2 regions of the Nitratireductor sp. StC3 genome follow, and region 2 is predicted to be linked to the other one. Evidence: riboswitches for the same ligand, from Rfam matches in the RefSeq annotation. Region 2 holds a riboswitch; the other holds the start of a gene.
What was found. Region 2 has a riboswitch for cobalamin ahead of C7T96_RS17030 (DUF1636 domain-containing protein). Riboswitches for the same ligand answer to the same signal wherever they lie in the genome.
Positions count from the first base shown of each region.

Region 1: linked by a shared signal. The riboswitch ahead of C7T96_RS19510 (TonB-dependent receptor) and the one ahead of C7T96_RS17030 (DUF1636 domain-containing protein) in region 2 are both predicted to bind cobalamin.

Region 1 covers NZ_PYBP01000011.1:46,324-53,052, reverse strand. The annotation lists gene C7T96_RS19530 (LuxR C-terminal-related transcriptional regulator) at 1-269, shown strand, start outside; gene C7T96_RS19525 (YtoQ family protein) at 371-814, opposite strand; gene C7T96_RS19520 (helix-turn-helix domain-containing protein) at 1,014-1,919, shown strand; gene C7T96_RS19515 (amidase family protein) at 1,971-3,365, shown strand; cobalamin riboswitch at 3,437-3,640, shown strand; gene C7T96_RS19510 (TonB-dependent receptor) at 3,834-5,774, shown strand; gene C7T96_RS19505 (ABC transporter substrate-binding protein) at 5,780-6,649, shown strand; gene C7T96_RS19500 (iron ABC transporter permease) at 6,642-6,729, shown strand, end outside.
Region 2 covers NZ_PYBP01000008.1:173,439-180,167, forward strand. The annotation lists gene C7T96_RS17000 (cobyric acid synthase) at 1-824, opposite strand, end outside; gene cobO (cob(I)yrinic acid a,c-diamide adenosyltransferase) at 859-1,473, opposite strand; gene cobU (bifunctional adenosylcobinamide kinase/adenosylcobinamide-phosphate guanylyltransferase) at 1,474-1,989, opposite strand; gene C7T96_RS17015 (CbtA family protein) at 1,982-2,698, opposite strand; gene C7T96_RS17020 (CbtB domain-containing protein) at 2,712-2,891, opposite strand; cobalamin riboswitch at 2,927-3,119, opposite strand; gene C7T96_RS17025 (LysE family transporter) at 3,216-3,809, opposite strand; cobalamin riboswitch at 3,915-4,116, shown strand; gene C7T96_RS17030 (DUF1636 domain-containing protein) at 4,241-4,609, shown strand; gene cobW (cobalamin biosynthesis protein CobW) at 4,606-5,643, shown strand; gene cobN (cobaltochelatase subunit CobN) at 5,663-6,729, shown strand, end outside.

The sequences.
Region 1 (6,729 bases), on a different contig from region 2:
TGGCGCTGGACCGGATCGCCGAAAGCGGGTTCGTCGCGCACGCGCCGTCGGGCGGCTGTGCCGAAGCCGCCCTGCCGCCCCGTTCGGCCGAGGTGGCGCGCCTGGTGCGCCTGGGACGCAGCAACAAGGAGATCGCGCGCGCCATGGCGATCTCCGAAAACACGGTGAAGGAGCACGTGGCCAATCTCCGCCACCGTTTCGGCGTCCGCAACCGGACCGAACTGGCTGCGCGGCTTTCGGCTCAGGCCGGCCGCGCCGCGTCCGCCTGAGGCGTCGTGCCGTTTGCCGTCCCGCCCGCGCGTGCCGGTTCTACCCTATTGTTCGACGCAGTTGAAACGGCGGGCCGGCGGCCACTTCGCCTGCAAACGCCTTATAGGGCGCCGGTGATCAGGTAGCGCAGCGCGCGCGCCACTTCGTCGGGGGTCCGCGCGACCGCGTTGGCGGCGGCGTCGACCTCCTTCAGCGCGTGGTCGAATTCGGGCGGGTGCAGCACGATGAACGGTTTGCCGAGCGCTGCCGCATAGCCGGCGTCGAAGGCCGCGTTCCATTGCCGGTATTTTTCGCCGAAACACACCACCAGCACGTCGGCGCGCTCGATGCCGGTGCGGATGCGCACGGCGTTGAGCAGCGCCCCCTTGCGGTCGTGCCAGAACTTGTCGCTTTCGGCGCCGAAGATCTCCACGCCGCAATCGTCGGAGGCGCTGTGGTCGGTCACGGGGCCGTACCAGTCGATGTCGAGCCCTTCGCAGGCCGACACGATCGTCTCGCGCCAGTCGGTATGGATTTCACCGGACAGATAGACATTGAGCTGCATGGGGAAACTCCCGTTCGGTTTCGCTGGATGATGCGCGCGTGTGGCGAACGGCTACCACGAACCGACCATGTTCGGCAGCATGCGGTCTCGAAAATTTTCCCGCTGCGTTCGGCGAACGGCTGTCACACATGCCGACGCCGGGCCCGGCGCGGAAAGCTGCGGGCTTTGATCACCGACGATTTTTCCGTAATGACGGGCAATGTCAGCCCCATCCGACACTGCCGCACGCAACGCCACCAAAATCGCCCGCGCCTGCGCTGTCATCGAGCGCGATCTGAGCGCCCGCCACCGGATCGCCGACCTTGCCCGGGATAGCGGCATGGCCGAGCATCATTTCCAGCGCCGCTTCGCGGCGGCCACGGGCGAAACGGTTGCCGGCTATCTCCGAAGCAGGCGGCTCGAACGCGCGGCGATCGCGCTTTCGCAAACCGACGCGCGCATTCTCGACATCGCACTCGATTGCGGGTTCGAGACCCACGCGGCGCTGACGCGTGCCTTCAAGGCGCATTTCGGCATCACGCCCGATGCCTTTCGCCGGGATGGGCTCGATCCGGCCCTGTGCGGCGCGCCGCCGCGGCCTTTCCTGAGACCTGTCGAGGCCCAATCGTTTGCCTTGGCCTGCGATCTGATGGAACTGCCGGGGCAATGGCTGTGCTGGCGGCGGGCGACCGGCATGATCGACGGGCGCTACTTCCCCGACCTGGCTTCGACACAAGCCGCGTTCGACGATCTGGCGCGCGTCTTGGGCAAGGACGAGGCGGCTTTCGCCGCCGGTTATGCCCAGGGTCCCGCCGCTTTCGAGGATCAGAGCGCCGTCGCCCATTTCGGTGCGCTTTTCGACACCGAGCGCGGCCTGGCCTGGGCGGAGGGGCGGACGCGGATAGAGGCCGGGCTCTACGCAATCTTTCCCCATCGCGGCCCGCTGAACACGCTGCACCTGACATGGCATCGCGCCGCGCGCGTCGGCCTGGGCCGGTTGAACCTGAGGCTGCGGCCCGGATGGATGGTGGAAACCTATCTGACGTCGCGGATCGAGGCGCCGGGCGCAGCGCTGAGTGCGCTTATCCACCTTCCGGTCCACAAAAGCACGATCGGGAAAGCCTAGGCCGGTCGGCGGGACTTATCCAACGGGGCGAACGCAGCGTTGGGGAAGACCATGACCATCGACATACCCGAAATCCTGACCCGTCCTTTGCGCGAGACCGTCGCCGGGCTCGCAAACGAAGCGACGCGCGAAGCCCTCTATGGCGCCTTGCGCGCCCGACGCGAAGACGTCGAACCGGTCGTCAACGCGTTCGAGGCCCGTCGCGAACAGTCGCCCCGCACGGCGAAAGGGCCGCTGAACGGCCTGCCCGTCACGGTCAAGGACCAGATCGCGGCCGGGGGGTGGCCGCGGACATTCGGGCTCGAGCGTCCCAGCCGGCGCGCGGACCGGGCGAGCGCGACGATCGTGGCCAGGCTGGTCGAGCTGGGCGCGGAGGTGACCGGCAAGACCGCGTTGCCGCCCAACGCGCTCGACTTCCAGACGTTCAACCGACGGCGCGGCCGCACCAACAACCCGCACGATCCCCGCTTCACCGCCGGCGGCAGCTCGGGCGGCGGCGCGGCGGCGGTGGCGAGCGGCATGAGCCTTCTCGATATCGGCGCCGATCTTGCCGGCTCGCTGCGCCTGCCGGCGGCATGGTGCGGCGTGACCTCGCTTACCCCGACGGAGGACGCCTGGCCTGCTGACGGCATGTTGCCCGGCGGGCAGCGCCTGCAACACTTCGCGCGGATAGGGCCGATCGCGCGGCGGGTCGACGATCTCGCCTTTCTCTGGGACTGTCTTGCCGGAGCCGAAGCCGGAAAAGAAACGTCGGGATCGTACCGGATCGGCCTGTGGACGCCGGATGGGCCCGCGCCGATGGAGGCAGCGGCCCGCGCGGTCTGGGACGGGTTTTCCACCCGGCTCGCCGCCACGGGCATCGCCGTCGAGACCGACCCGATGCGTCTCCTGTTTAAACCCGAGAGCTACAGGCTTTTCGGCGAGATCATGGGCTACGAGACCGGTGCGCTGATCCCAGCGCCGATTCGCTGGCTGCTACGGCGTGACCGGAGCCCGGCGCGGCGCTCGCCAGGTTTCCTCGCCCACGTTCATGCCGGATATCGCAGGGACGGTGCGCGCCATGCCGACAATCTGGCGCGCATGGCCGCAGCGCGGCGCGAGGCCGCCGCGCGTTTTGACGGCCTCGACGCGCTGGCTTTGCCGGTCACCGGCTTGTGCGCGTTCCGGCACCTCGCCCCGAGCTCGGACAGGGCCGGGGTGCGCGACTACGCACAGCGCTTCGACACCGCCGCCGGTCCGCTCTTCTATTTCGACGCGCTGACCCGTTTCACCGTCCCGGTTACCTTGCTGGGATGGCCGGTGGTCACCCTGCCGATCGGGCGCGATGCGAACGGAATTCCGCTCGGCGTCCAGGTTGTCGGCAAGCCGGGCAGGGAGCGGGTGCTGCTCGATCTCTGCGCCACGATCGAGACGCGCCTCCCGGCCTATTCGGGCACGGAACGATGAGCGAGAACTTTCCGATGGACCACGCCGGAGTTCTCCGCGTATGCGCTTGACAAGCTTTTGCTGATATCTCTAGGGTCGCGCTCGGATCTGGTTCCGCCCTCGGGTGGATGAAAAGGGAACACGGTGAGGTCGCATGCCGGCCAAATCCGTGGCTGCCCCCGCAACTGTAACCGTTGAGCCCGCTTCCATGATGCCACTGGCCGTTCGCGGCCGGGAAGGCGGAGCCGGGCGACGAGACGGAAGTCAGGAGACCTGCCAGGACCGGTCACCCATGCCAGGACACGGGGTGTGTTCAGGCGCGGCCGTCCGTTGCGGTGACATTCGATGAAGTGTTGCCGCAGCCGGGAACGGCCGAGGGGTGAGAACGTCTATGTCTGCCAATCTGCCCCTGACCGATCTCCGCCTGCGGTTTTGTCATGCCGCGCAACGCCCTGTCGGGTTGCGCGACCAGCCGCAAGAGGGGCAGCTATGCACAGAAAACATATCCTAGCGGGCGCGTTGGCGCTTGCCGGTGTGACGACCGCGCAGGCCGAGGACACGGGCGACGCCGATACCGAAATCACCAAGCTCGACCGGTTGTTGATCAGCGAGGGGCGCACGCCGGTGGAGGCTGAAAAGTCCGGCCGCGCGCACACGGTGATCCCGGGCGAGACCTTGCAGCAGAACCGGGTGCGCTATGTCGCCGACGCCCTGCGCATGGTGCCGGGCGTGGCCGTGTCGCGCACCGGCGCCTATGGCGGCCTGACGCAGCTGCGCATGCGCGGCGCGGAAGGCAACCACGTGCTGGTGATGATCGACGGCATCGAAATGAACGAGACCTCCTCGGGCGAGTTCGATTTCGGCAGCCTTCTGGTCGACGACATCGAGCGCATCGAGGTGCTGCGCGGCCCGCAAAGCGCGTTTTGGGGCTCCAACGCCACCGCCGGCGTGATCAACATCATCACCAAGCGCGGCGAGCGCAACGGATTTTCGACCTCGATCCGCTCCGAGGCCGGCACAGACGGCACCTGGCTCGGCGGCCTGTCGATGCGCGGCGGCGGCGAGAACTACGACGTGGCGCTGTCGGGCCTGTTGCGCAACACAGGCGGTTTCAACGTCTCCGACTACGGGACCGAACGCGACGGCGACCGCAACGCCACGATGAACGGTCGTTTCACGGTCGACCTGACGCCCGCGCTCAGCGTCGACGGCACGCTGCGTTACGTGGACCGCAAGAGCGACCTCGACGCGCAGGATTATGGCTGGGGCAGCCCGACCTACGGCCAGGTGCTCGACACGGACGACCAGGTCGCGAGCCGCGAACTGTTCGGCTCGCTCGGCGCGACCCATGTCGCCTTCGACGGCGCGCTGACCCAGCGGCTGCGCTTTACCGGCAGCGATACGTTCCGCGAAAACTTTGCCGGCGGGGCGCTGACTTCGTCCAATTCCGGTGCTCGCTATAACGGTCTTTACCAGGCGACGTGGGAATTCGACACGCCGAGCCTGCTGGAGGCCCGCCACCGTCTCACCGGCGGATATGAGTGGGAGCGGGAAACCTTCCTGCCGTCGCACCTGACGAACAAGCTTGCCCGCAACACCAATTCCTTCGTGGGCGAATATCGCGGCGAGTTCCTCGATCAGGTCTCCCTGAACGCCGCGCTGCGGCGCGACGACAACGACGCCTTCAGCGACGTCACCACCTACAGCCTCAGCGCTGCCTGGCGCATTCCCGGCACCGACACCCGCCTGCACGCCTCGCTGGGCACCGGGGTCACCAACCCGACCTTCTTCGAGCAGTTCGGGTATCTGCCGACCCAGTTCGTCGGCAATCCGGGCCTGTTGCCTGAAGAGAGTTTCGGCTGGGATGTCGGCGTCGAGCAGGGCTTTTTCGGCGGCATGCTGGTCGTCGACCTGACCTATTTCAACCAGGATCTCACCAACGAGATCGCCACCTCCTATGCCGGGCCTTTGCCGACGCCGGTCAATCTCGGCGGCCGCAGCGAGCGCCAGGGCGTCGAGGTCGCCGCGACGGTCGATCTGTTCAACGGGTTCACGGCCACGGCGACCTATACCTATACCGACGCCACCGAGCAGACGGTGGCCGGCGGGCCGCGCCTGGTGGAAGTGCGCCGGCCGAAGCATTCGGGATCGCTGAACACGGCCTATAATTTCTACGACAACCGTGCCCGCGTCTTCGGCGAAGTCGTCTTCAACGGCGAAATGCTCGATCTCGACTTCTCGACCTTTCCATCCTCCCGTGTGAGGCTGAAGCCCTATACGGTGGTCAATGTCGGCGGCAGCTTCCGCTTCAACGAGACAGTCGAGGGGTTCGCCCGCATCGAAAACCTGTTCGACGAGGAGTACGAGGACGTGCTCGGCTACAACACCCAGGGCCTGGTCGCCTTTTTCGGCCTCAAGGGCAGTTTCTGATCGCGATGACGCAACGACGCGTCCTTCGCCGATGGCTCGGGGCGGCGTGCGCCGCCGCCCTGGCGGTCTGCGCGCCGGCGCTGGCGCGCGCCGAAACCGCACCTGCCCGCGTCGTGTCGATGAATCTGTGCACCGACCAGCTCGCCATGCTGATCGCGGACAAGGACCAGCTCCATTCGGTCTCGTATCTGGCCGCCGATCCGGGCGCATCGGTGCTTGCCGCACGCGCTCGCGCCTATGTCGCCAATCACGGCTTGGCGGAGGAAATCTTCCTGATGCGGCCGGATCTGGTAATTGCCGGCACCTACACGACGCGCACAACGGTGGCGTTGCTGCGCCGGCTCGGCTTCCGCGTCGAGGAGTTCGCGCCGGAAACCGGTTTCGACGACGTCCGGCAAAACATTGCCCGCATGGGCGCGATCCTCAACCGGCAGGAGCGGGCGGCCATGCTGCTTGCCGATCTTAACGCCGGGCTTGTCGCGCTGGCCGCATCGCCGGCTCAGGGCTCGGTGGCCGTCTATTCCTCCAACAGCTATACGGTCGGGCCGGGCTCGCTCGCCGACGCCGTCATCGCCGAAACCGGGCTCGACAACATCGCCGCTTCGCTGGGCATCTTCGGAGCCGGTCGGCTGCCGCTGGAAAGCCTGATCGCCGCCGATCCCGACCTGGTCGTGACCGGCGCACGGCGCTTCGACAGTCCCGCGCTCGCCCAGGAAAATTTTCGTCATCCGGCCTTCCGCGCCTTTGCGCACCAGGTCGCGGAGGTCGAAATCCCGGACAAATACTGGCTGTGCGGCGCCCCTTTCACGCTGATTGCCGCTCGCATCCTCAAACAGGCCATGGACGACCGGCAGCGGGCGGCCCGGAATGAGTGAGGTGGCACGCTACCGCCTGTTGCTGGCACTGCTCGGCGGCGCGACAACGGTGTTGTTCGTCCTGTCGCTGACGGTCGGGC
Region 2 (6,729 bases):
TCGAGCGGGTCGAGATCGTCGAAATTGGAGATATGCGGCAGGATCGGCACCGCGACCTTCACCCGCCCCCCGGCGCGGCCGCGGCGATCCTTGCCGGTCAGCGCCAGCGCGTCCTCCGCCGGCAGGCGGTTGGCGTCGGCAAAATGCAACAAAAGCCCGAAGGAGGCCCAGCCGGTACGCCGCGCAATCTCGTTGATGCCGTCGACGAACAAGGCCGGATCGCCGCGAAAACGGTTGACGAGAAACCCGACGACGAGCGCGGCGTCGGCCGGATCGATCACCGCTTTGGTGCCGACCAGACTGGCGATGACGCCGCCCCGGTCGATATCGCCGATCACCACCACCGGCACGTCGGCGGCGCGCGCGAAGCCGAAATTGGCGATGTCGTTGGCACGCAGATTGGTTTCGGAGGCACTGCCGGCGCCTTCGACCAGCACGATATCGGCCTCTTCCTTCAGACGCGCGAAACTGTCGAGCACGGCCGGCAGCAGACTGGGCTTGACGCCCTGATAGTCGGCCGCGCGCGCGGTGCCCCGGACCCGCCCCTGGACGACGATCTGCGCGCCCGTCTCGCCCTGCGGCTTCAACAGAACCGGGTTCATGTGTACACTGGGCGTCACGCCGGCAGCGCGGGCCTGCAAGGCCTGGGCGCGGCCGATCTCGCCGCCGTCGGCGGTGACGGCGGCGTTGTTCGACATGTTCTGCGGCTTGAACGGACGTACGCGCAGGCCGCGCTTGGTCAGGGCGCGCGCCAGGCCGGCCACGACCAGCGTCTTGCCGACATCGGAGCCGGTGCCCTGGAACATCAGCGCACGGGCCGTCATGGCGGCGTCTCGCGGGCCCGACAAACAGACATTGCTAGAACTCGATACCCTTTTGCGCCTTCACGCCGGCGGCGAAATGATGCTTGACCTGCCCCATCTCGGTGACGAGGTCCGCGGCCTCCGCCAAGGCGGGCTTGGCGTTGCGACCGGTGACGACGACATGCAGATCGTCGCGCCGGGCCTTGAGCGCCTCGACAATCTTTTCCACGTCGAGATAGTCGTAGCGCAGGGCAATGTTGAGCTCGTCGAGAATGACGAGGCCGATTTCGGGATCGGCCATCAATGCCTCGGCTTTGGTCCAGGCGGCCTCGGCAGCGGCCACGTCGCGCTTCAGGTCCTGGGTCTCCCAGGTGAAGCCCTCGCCCATCGCATACCATTCCACCTTGTCGCCGAAGGTCAAAAGCGCGTCCTTCTCGCCGGTGTGCCATGCGCCCTTGACGAACTGGACGACGCCGACCTTGCGGCCGTGGCCGAGCATGCGCAGCGCGAGCCCGAAGGCCGCCGTCGACTTGCCCTTGCCCGGGCCGGTATTGACGATCAGCAGGCCCTTTTCGATCTTTTTCGACGCCACTTCGGCGTCCTGAACGGCCTTGCGCTTCTCCATCTTTGCGCGATGGCGCGCGGCCTCGGTTTCGCTGACTTGTTTCATCTATTTCACCCGCATCGGCAGTCCGGCGACCATGAAAACGACCTCGTCGGCCACGGCCGCGACCGCCTGGTTGAGGCGCCCGGCCGCGTCGCGAAAACGGCGGGCGAGCGCGTTGTCCGGCACGATGCCGAGGCCGACCTCGTTGGCGACCGCGACCCAAAACCCGCGCGGGGCGGCAAGCGCGGCGACCAGACCGGCGGTCTCGGTCTCCACGTCCCGGCCGGCCAGCATCTGGTTCGACAACCACAAGGTCAGGCAGTCGACCAGAACCGGCCCTTCGGCCTCCGGCGTGGCCAAAGCCCCGACAAGATCGAGCGGCGCATCGTGCGTCGACCAACGCCGGTCGCGCCGGGCCCGATGTGTGGCGATGCGCTCACTCATTTCGGCATCGAAGGCCTGCGCGGTCGCCAGATAGGTCCAAGGCGCCGGCTGCGCCTCGATCAGCGTTTCGGCGTGCGCGCTCTTGCCCGAGCGCGCACCACCAAGCACCAGGATCAGCCGTCCTTTGTCAGGCAAAGCTTGTCCGCGAATTGTCGGCCTGGCCGAAAAAGCGCGGCCGCAGCGCACCGACGGCCGCGCCCAGCACCAGCCAGAAGACGAGGTTGGTGACGGTGACGACAACGACGAAGCGGTGATGCAGATCGGCCGGAACCGGCGATTCGTGGCTGACCGGCTGTGGCGCGCCGATCAGATGCGGCGCGACGATCAGCGCCACCCCGACCACCGCCCACACGGCCGAGGCGCGAAACGCGATCAGCGCCAGGCCGGCCGCGGTCGCGGCCACGGTGGCGATCCACCATATCTGCCGGGCAACAAGATCGGCAGCCGGCATGGCCGGCAATTCGGGCGGCAGGCCAAGGCCGGGCGCCAGGGTGAAAACGGCGAAACCGGCAAAACCCCAGACGAGACCCTGACGCCAGCCGGCGATGCCACCGGCGAGTTCCGACGCCGCGACCAGCAAAAGCCCGAATCCGACACCGGTAACGATGGCGGCGAGTGCCGTATAGAGGTTTCGTTCCATTCCGTCGGCCGGCGCCCAGGCTTCCACGCCATCCTCCGCCTCGGAGACGGCGGCCTCGCCATGATGGTCGCCGCCAGCGCCCTCGAAGGTCTCGGCCTGGAGGATCAGCGGCACGGTCGCGTAGATCTGCATGGCCGTCAGCACGAGCCCGGCCAAAAGTCCGGCGAGCGCCGCGACGAACACGACGTTGCGAAGATCAGACATGTCGAACAATCCGTTAGTGGCAGGGAAATGCCATGGAGTGGCGATAGTCGTGGGCGGCATTGTGGACCGCCTCCATCGGGGCGAAGCCCGAAACCGCGACGACAAAAAGCCCGAGTAGCGCGGCCATCGCTAACGGCATGGCCCGGGATCGGGTCGAGACGGGTGCGCCCAAGGTCGTGGTGTTCGAATTCATGTCCTGTCCTTTCGCCCTCCACCCGAGGGCCTTGGCATTGCGTTCGCGACGACGGCAGGTTTCCTGGCTTGCGGCTCGACGCTCCCTGCCCGCCTTCCCGAAGCAGCGCTTCAGTGGCCTGTGGGGTGGAGCTTGCCGCCTACAGTTGCGGGGGCAGCCGCGGATTTGGGCACGAGGCCCGCACCGCATTCCCTTCTTCCCTCGGGAACCATCGACGATCGGAAACATAACGCAAATCGAAACGGGCGCAAACCTCAATTCACCCGCTCCGCTGTCCCGATGCCGACATCACGGCCCGGGACCGGCCGTCGGTGGTGCTCGCGCTCAGATGCTGAGCGCGAGCACCACCGACAGGATCAGCAGCGCGGCGAAGGCGACGTTGACAATGCGGTTGAGCCGCGGCTCGCGCAGAACTCGGGTCAGAAGGGCACCGCCGGCGAGCCAGACCGTATTGACCAGGGTGAGGATGACAAGCAGCAATCCGGCCTTGATGAACGCGTCGACGGTGGAGGAACCGGCAAACAATACGAAGCCGGTAAACATCGCCGCCATCGCCGCGTAGGCCTTCGGGTTGAGCAGGGAAAGCACGATCCCGTCGCCGGCGGAAGGCGCCGGTTTTGTCTGCCGCGCCTCCGACAGCGGCGGCGCGTTGGCGATACGCCAGGCGAGATAGAGGAAATAGGCCGCCGCAGCGGCCGTCACCACGGGCCCGAGCGCGGGCACGGCCAGGACGATTGCGATCACCCCGCTCGCCGTCAGCCCCATGACCAGCACCATACCGAGGAGAAGTCCCGTCATGTAGCCGAGGCCGCGCCGGGCACCGAACGCGGCGCCTGTCGCGGCGAGGCTCAGCGTGTTGGGACCCGGACTGCCGGTCAGCACGAAGCCGGCGACGAGGAACCCGATCAGGTCTTCCATGGTGTGCGTCCGTTGCGATCCAGCCGGAAATGACAGGTTCCTACAGTCGAGACGCGGCGGCAAGCCGCCTGGCGCAGCTTGGATTGACAGTCCCGGCGCTCGCGGCCTAAATGCCGGCCTGACGGTTCCCTTCCACGCGGAAGGGCTAAGAGGGAACGCGGTGCGAAGCGACCGGCTTCAACTCCGCGGCTGTCCCCGCAACTGTGAGCGGCGAGCTTCGCGTCGATTGCCACTGGATTTGTCCGGGAAGGCGGCGCGGTGCGGCGACCCGCAAGCCAGGAGACCTGCCGTCGCAACAGCAATCCTAACCGTCCGGCGGGTGACCCGGGCAAGGAGTTCGACGATTGACTTTCGACGACAGGACTGATTCGTCCGCCACGGACCCGGCCGCAACGGCAGACGCGCCGACGCCCGCCACAGCGACAATCCTTGTGTGCAGTTCATGCCGCGGCGCGGACGGCGCCGACGACCGGCCGCGTCCGGGACATTTTCTCGCCGAGGCCGCACGCGCGGCCAGCGACGATACCAGCATCCGGATCGTGGAGATCGAATGCCTGGGCAATTGCAAGCGCCGGCTGAGCGCGGCGCTGTTGCGCGAGGGGGCCTGGAGCTACGTGTTCGGCGACCTCGCGGTCGAAAACGGGGCCGACCTGGTGGCCGGAGCCAAGCTCTTCCAGACCTCCGAGAACGGGCTCATGCCCTGGCGCGGACGGCCCGAATGTCTCAAGCGCGGGGTCGTCTCCAGATTGCCGCCCGCAACCGCCATCGCCCCTGCCGCAACCCAAAAGGTTTCATCATGACTGCTTCCGCCGACCGCGTCCCCTGCACCGTCGTCACCGGTTTCCTCGGGGCCGGCAAGACGACGCTGATCCGCAACCTGATCGAGAACGCCAATGGCCGGCGTATCGCCATCATCGTCAACGAGTTCGGCGATGTCGGCATCGACGGCGAAATCCTGAAAGGCTGCGGCATCGAGAACTGCCCGCAAGAAAACGTGCTCGAACTGGCCAATGGCTGCATCTGCTGCACGGTCGCCGACGATTTCGTGCCGGCGCTCGATCAGATCCTGGCGCGCGAGCCGAAAGTCGACCACATCCTGATCGAGACCTCCGGCCTGGCCTTGCCCAAACCGCTGGTGCAGGCGTTCCAGTGGCCGGCGATCAAGGGGCGGGTGACCGTCGACGGCGTGGTGGCGGTGGTCGACGGGCCGGCGCTCGCCGACGGCCGGGTCGCCGCGGACATGGATGCGCTCGCCGCCCAGCGCGCGGCCGACGAAACGCTCGACCACGACGATCCGGTCGAGGAAGTGTTCGAGGATCAGGTTGCCTGCGCCGACCTGGTGATTTTGTCAAAAAACGACCTGCTTGACGAAAATCAGGCCGGCCGCGCCCGCGCGGCGGTGGAGCGCCACCTTGCGCGCGCGGTTAAAATCGTGCCGGCCGCCAACGGCAAGGTCGATGCCTCCGTGCTGCTCGGGCTGGGGCTGGCGGTCGAGGACGATATCGAAAACCGGCGCACGCATCATGACGGCATGCTCGACCACGAGCACGACGATTTCGACACGCATGTGATCGAGCTGCCCGCGATTTCCGATCCCGACGCGCTGGCGCGCCGGGTGACGACGGCGGCGGAAAATGCCGGCGTGCTGAGGCTCAAGGGTTTTGCACATGTCGAGGGCAAGCCGATGCGCCTGCTGGTGCAAGCGGTGGGACCGCGCGTGTCGCATTATTACGACCGCGCCTGGGGCCCGGACGAAGCCAAGGGCACGCGCCTGGTGGTGATCGGGCTCAAGGGCCTGGATCGCGAGGCGATCGAAAAGACCCTGGCGGCATAGGAGGACGAACCGCAGCGCGATGCACATCCTCGCCACCAGTTCCGCGACGCTCGACGATCTGATCGAGCCGGTCGACTTGCGCCAGGCGCCGGCCGACATGGTGGCGTTGTCGTTCACCGACAGCGATCTTTCGGCGCTGGCCGCCGCCTGGCGGGCCGAAGGCGAGGCGGTGCCGTCGCTGAGGCTCGCCAGCCTGCGCGAGTTGCGCCACCCGATGTCGGTCGATCTGTGGCTCGACAGCGTCGCCGCCCGGGCGAAAGTGATCCTGGTGCGGCTTCTGGGCGGCTATGACTGGTGGCGCTACGGCTGCGACCGGTTGGCCGAGATCGCGCGTAAAAGGGGCATCGCGCTGGCACTGTTGCCGGGCGAGTGCCGCGAGACCGACGAGCGGCTCGCCGCGTTGTCGACGATCGCTGCCGAGGAGCAGGCCGGCCTGCTCGCCTATTTCCGCGAGGGCGGGACGGCGAACATGCGCGCGCTGCTGCGCCGGATGGCGATGCACGCCGGTCACGACATCGAGGTCGAACCGGCGACACCGCTGCCCAAGGCCGGGTTTTATTGTCCCGGCCTCGGCGCGGTCGACGCCGCGACCGCGCTGGCCGCGCGGCCGGACGGCGCGGCGACAGTGCCGCTGCTGTTTTACCGTTCGATGCTGCTTGCCGAGGACGTCGCGCCGATCGACCGGCTTTTCGAGGCGATGGCCGCGCGCGGGATGTTTGCCCTGCCGCTGTTCGTCTCCAGCCTGAAGGATCCGGCGGTCCGCGCCTTCCTGACCGATACGGCGCGGCAGCAGGCGGCGCGCGCCATCGTCACCACGACGGCCTTTGCCAGCGGTGCGGAACCCGGCGCCGAAACGCTGTTCGACGCGCTCGGCGTGCCGGTGTTCCAGGCGGTGATCGCCACGACGCGGCGCGAAGCCTGGCAGAGCGGCGCGCGCGGTCTGGCGCCTGCCGACCTTGCCATACATGTCGTCCTGCCCGAACTCGACGGGCGCATCCTCGCCGGGGCGATCTCCTTCAAGGACGCTGTCGATAGCGGCGACGCGCTCGCCTATCGCGGCCAGGTCAACCGGCCCGAGCCCGACCG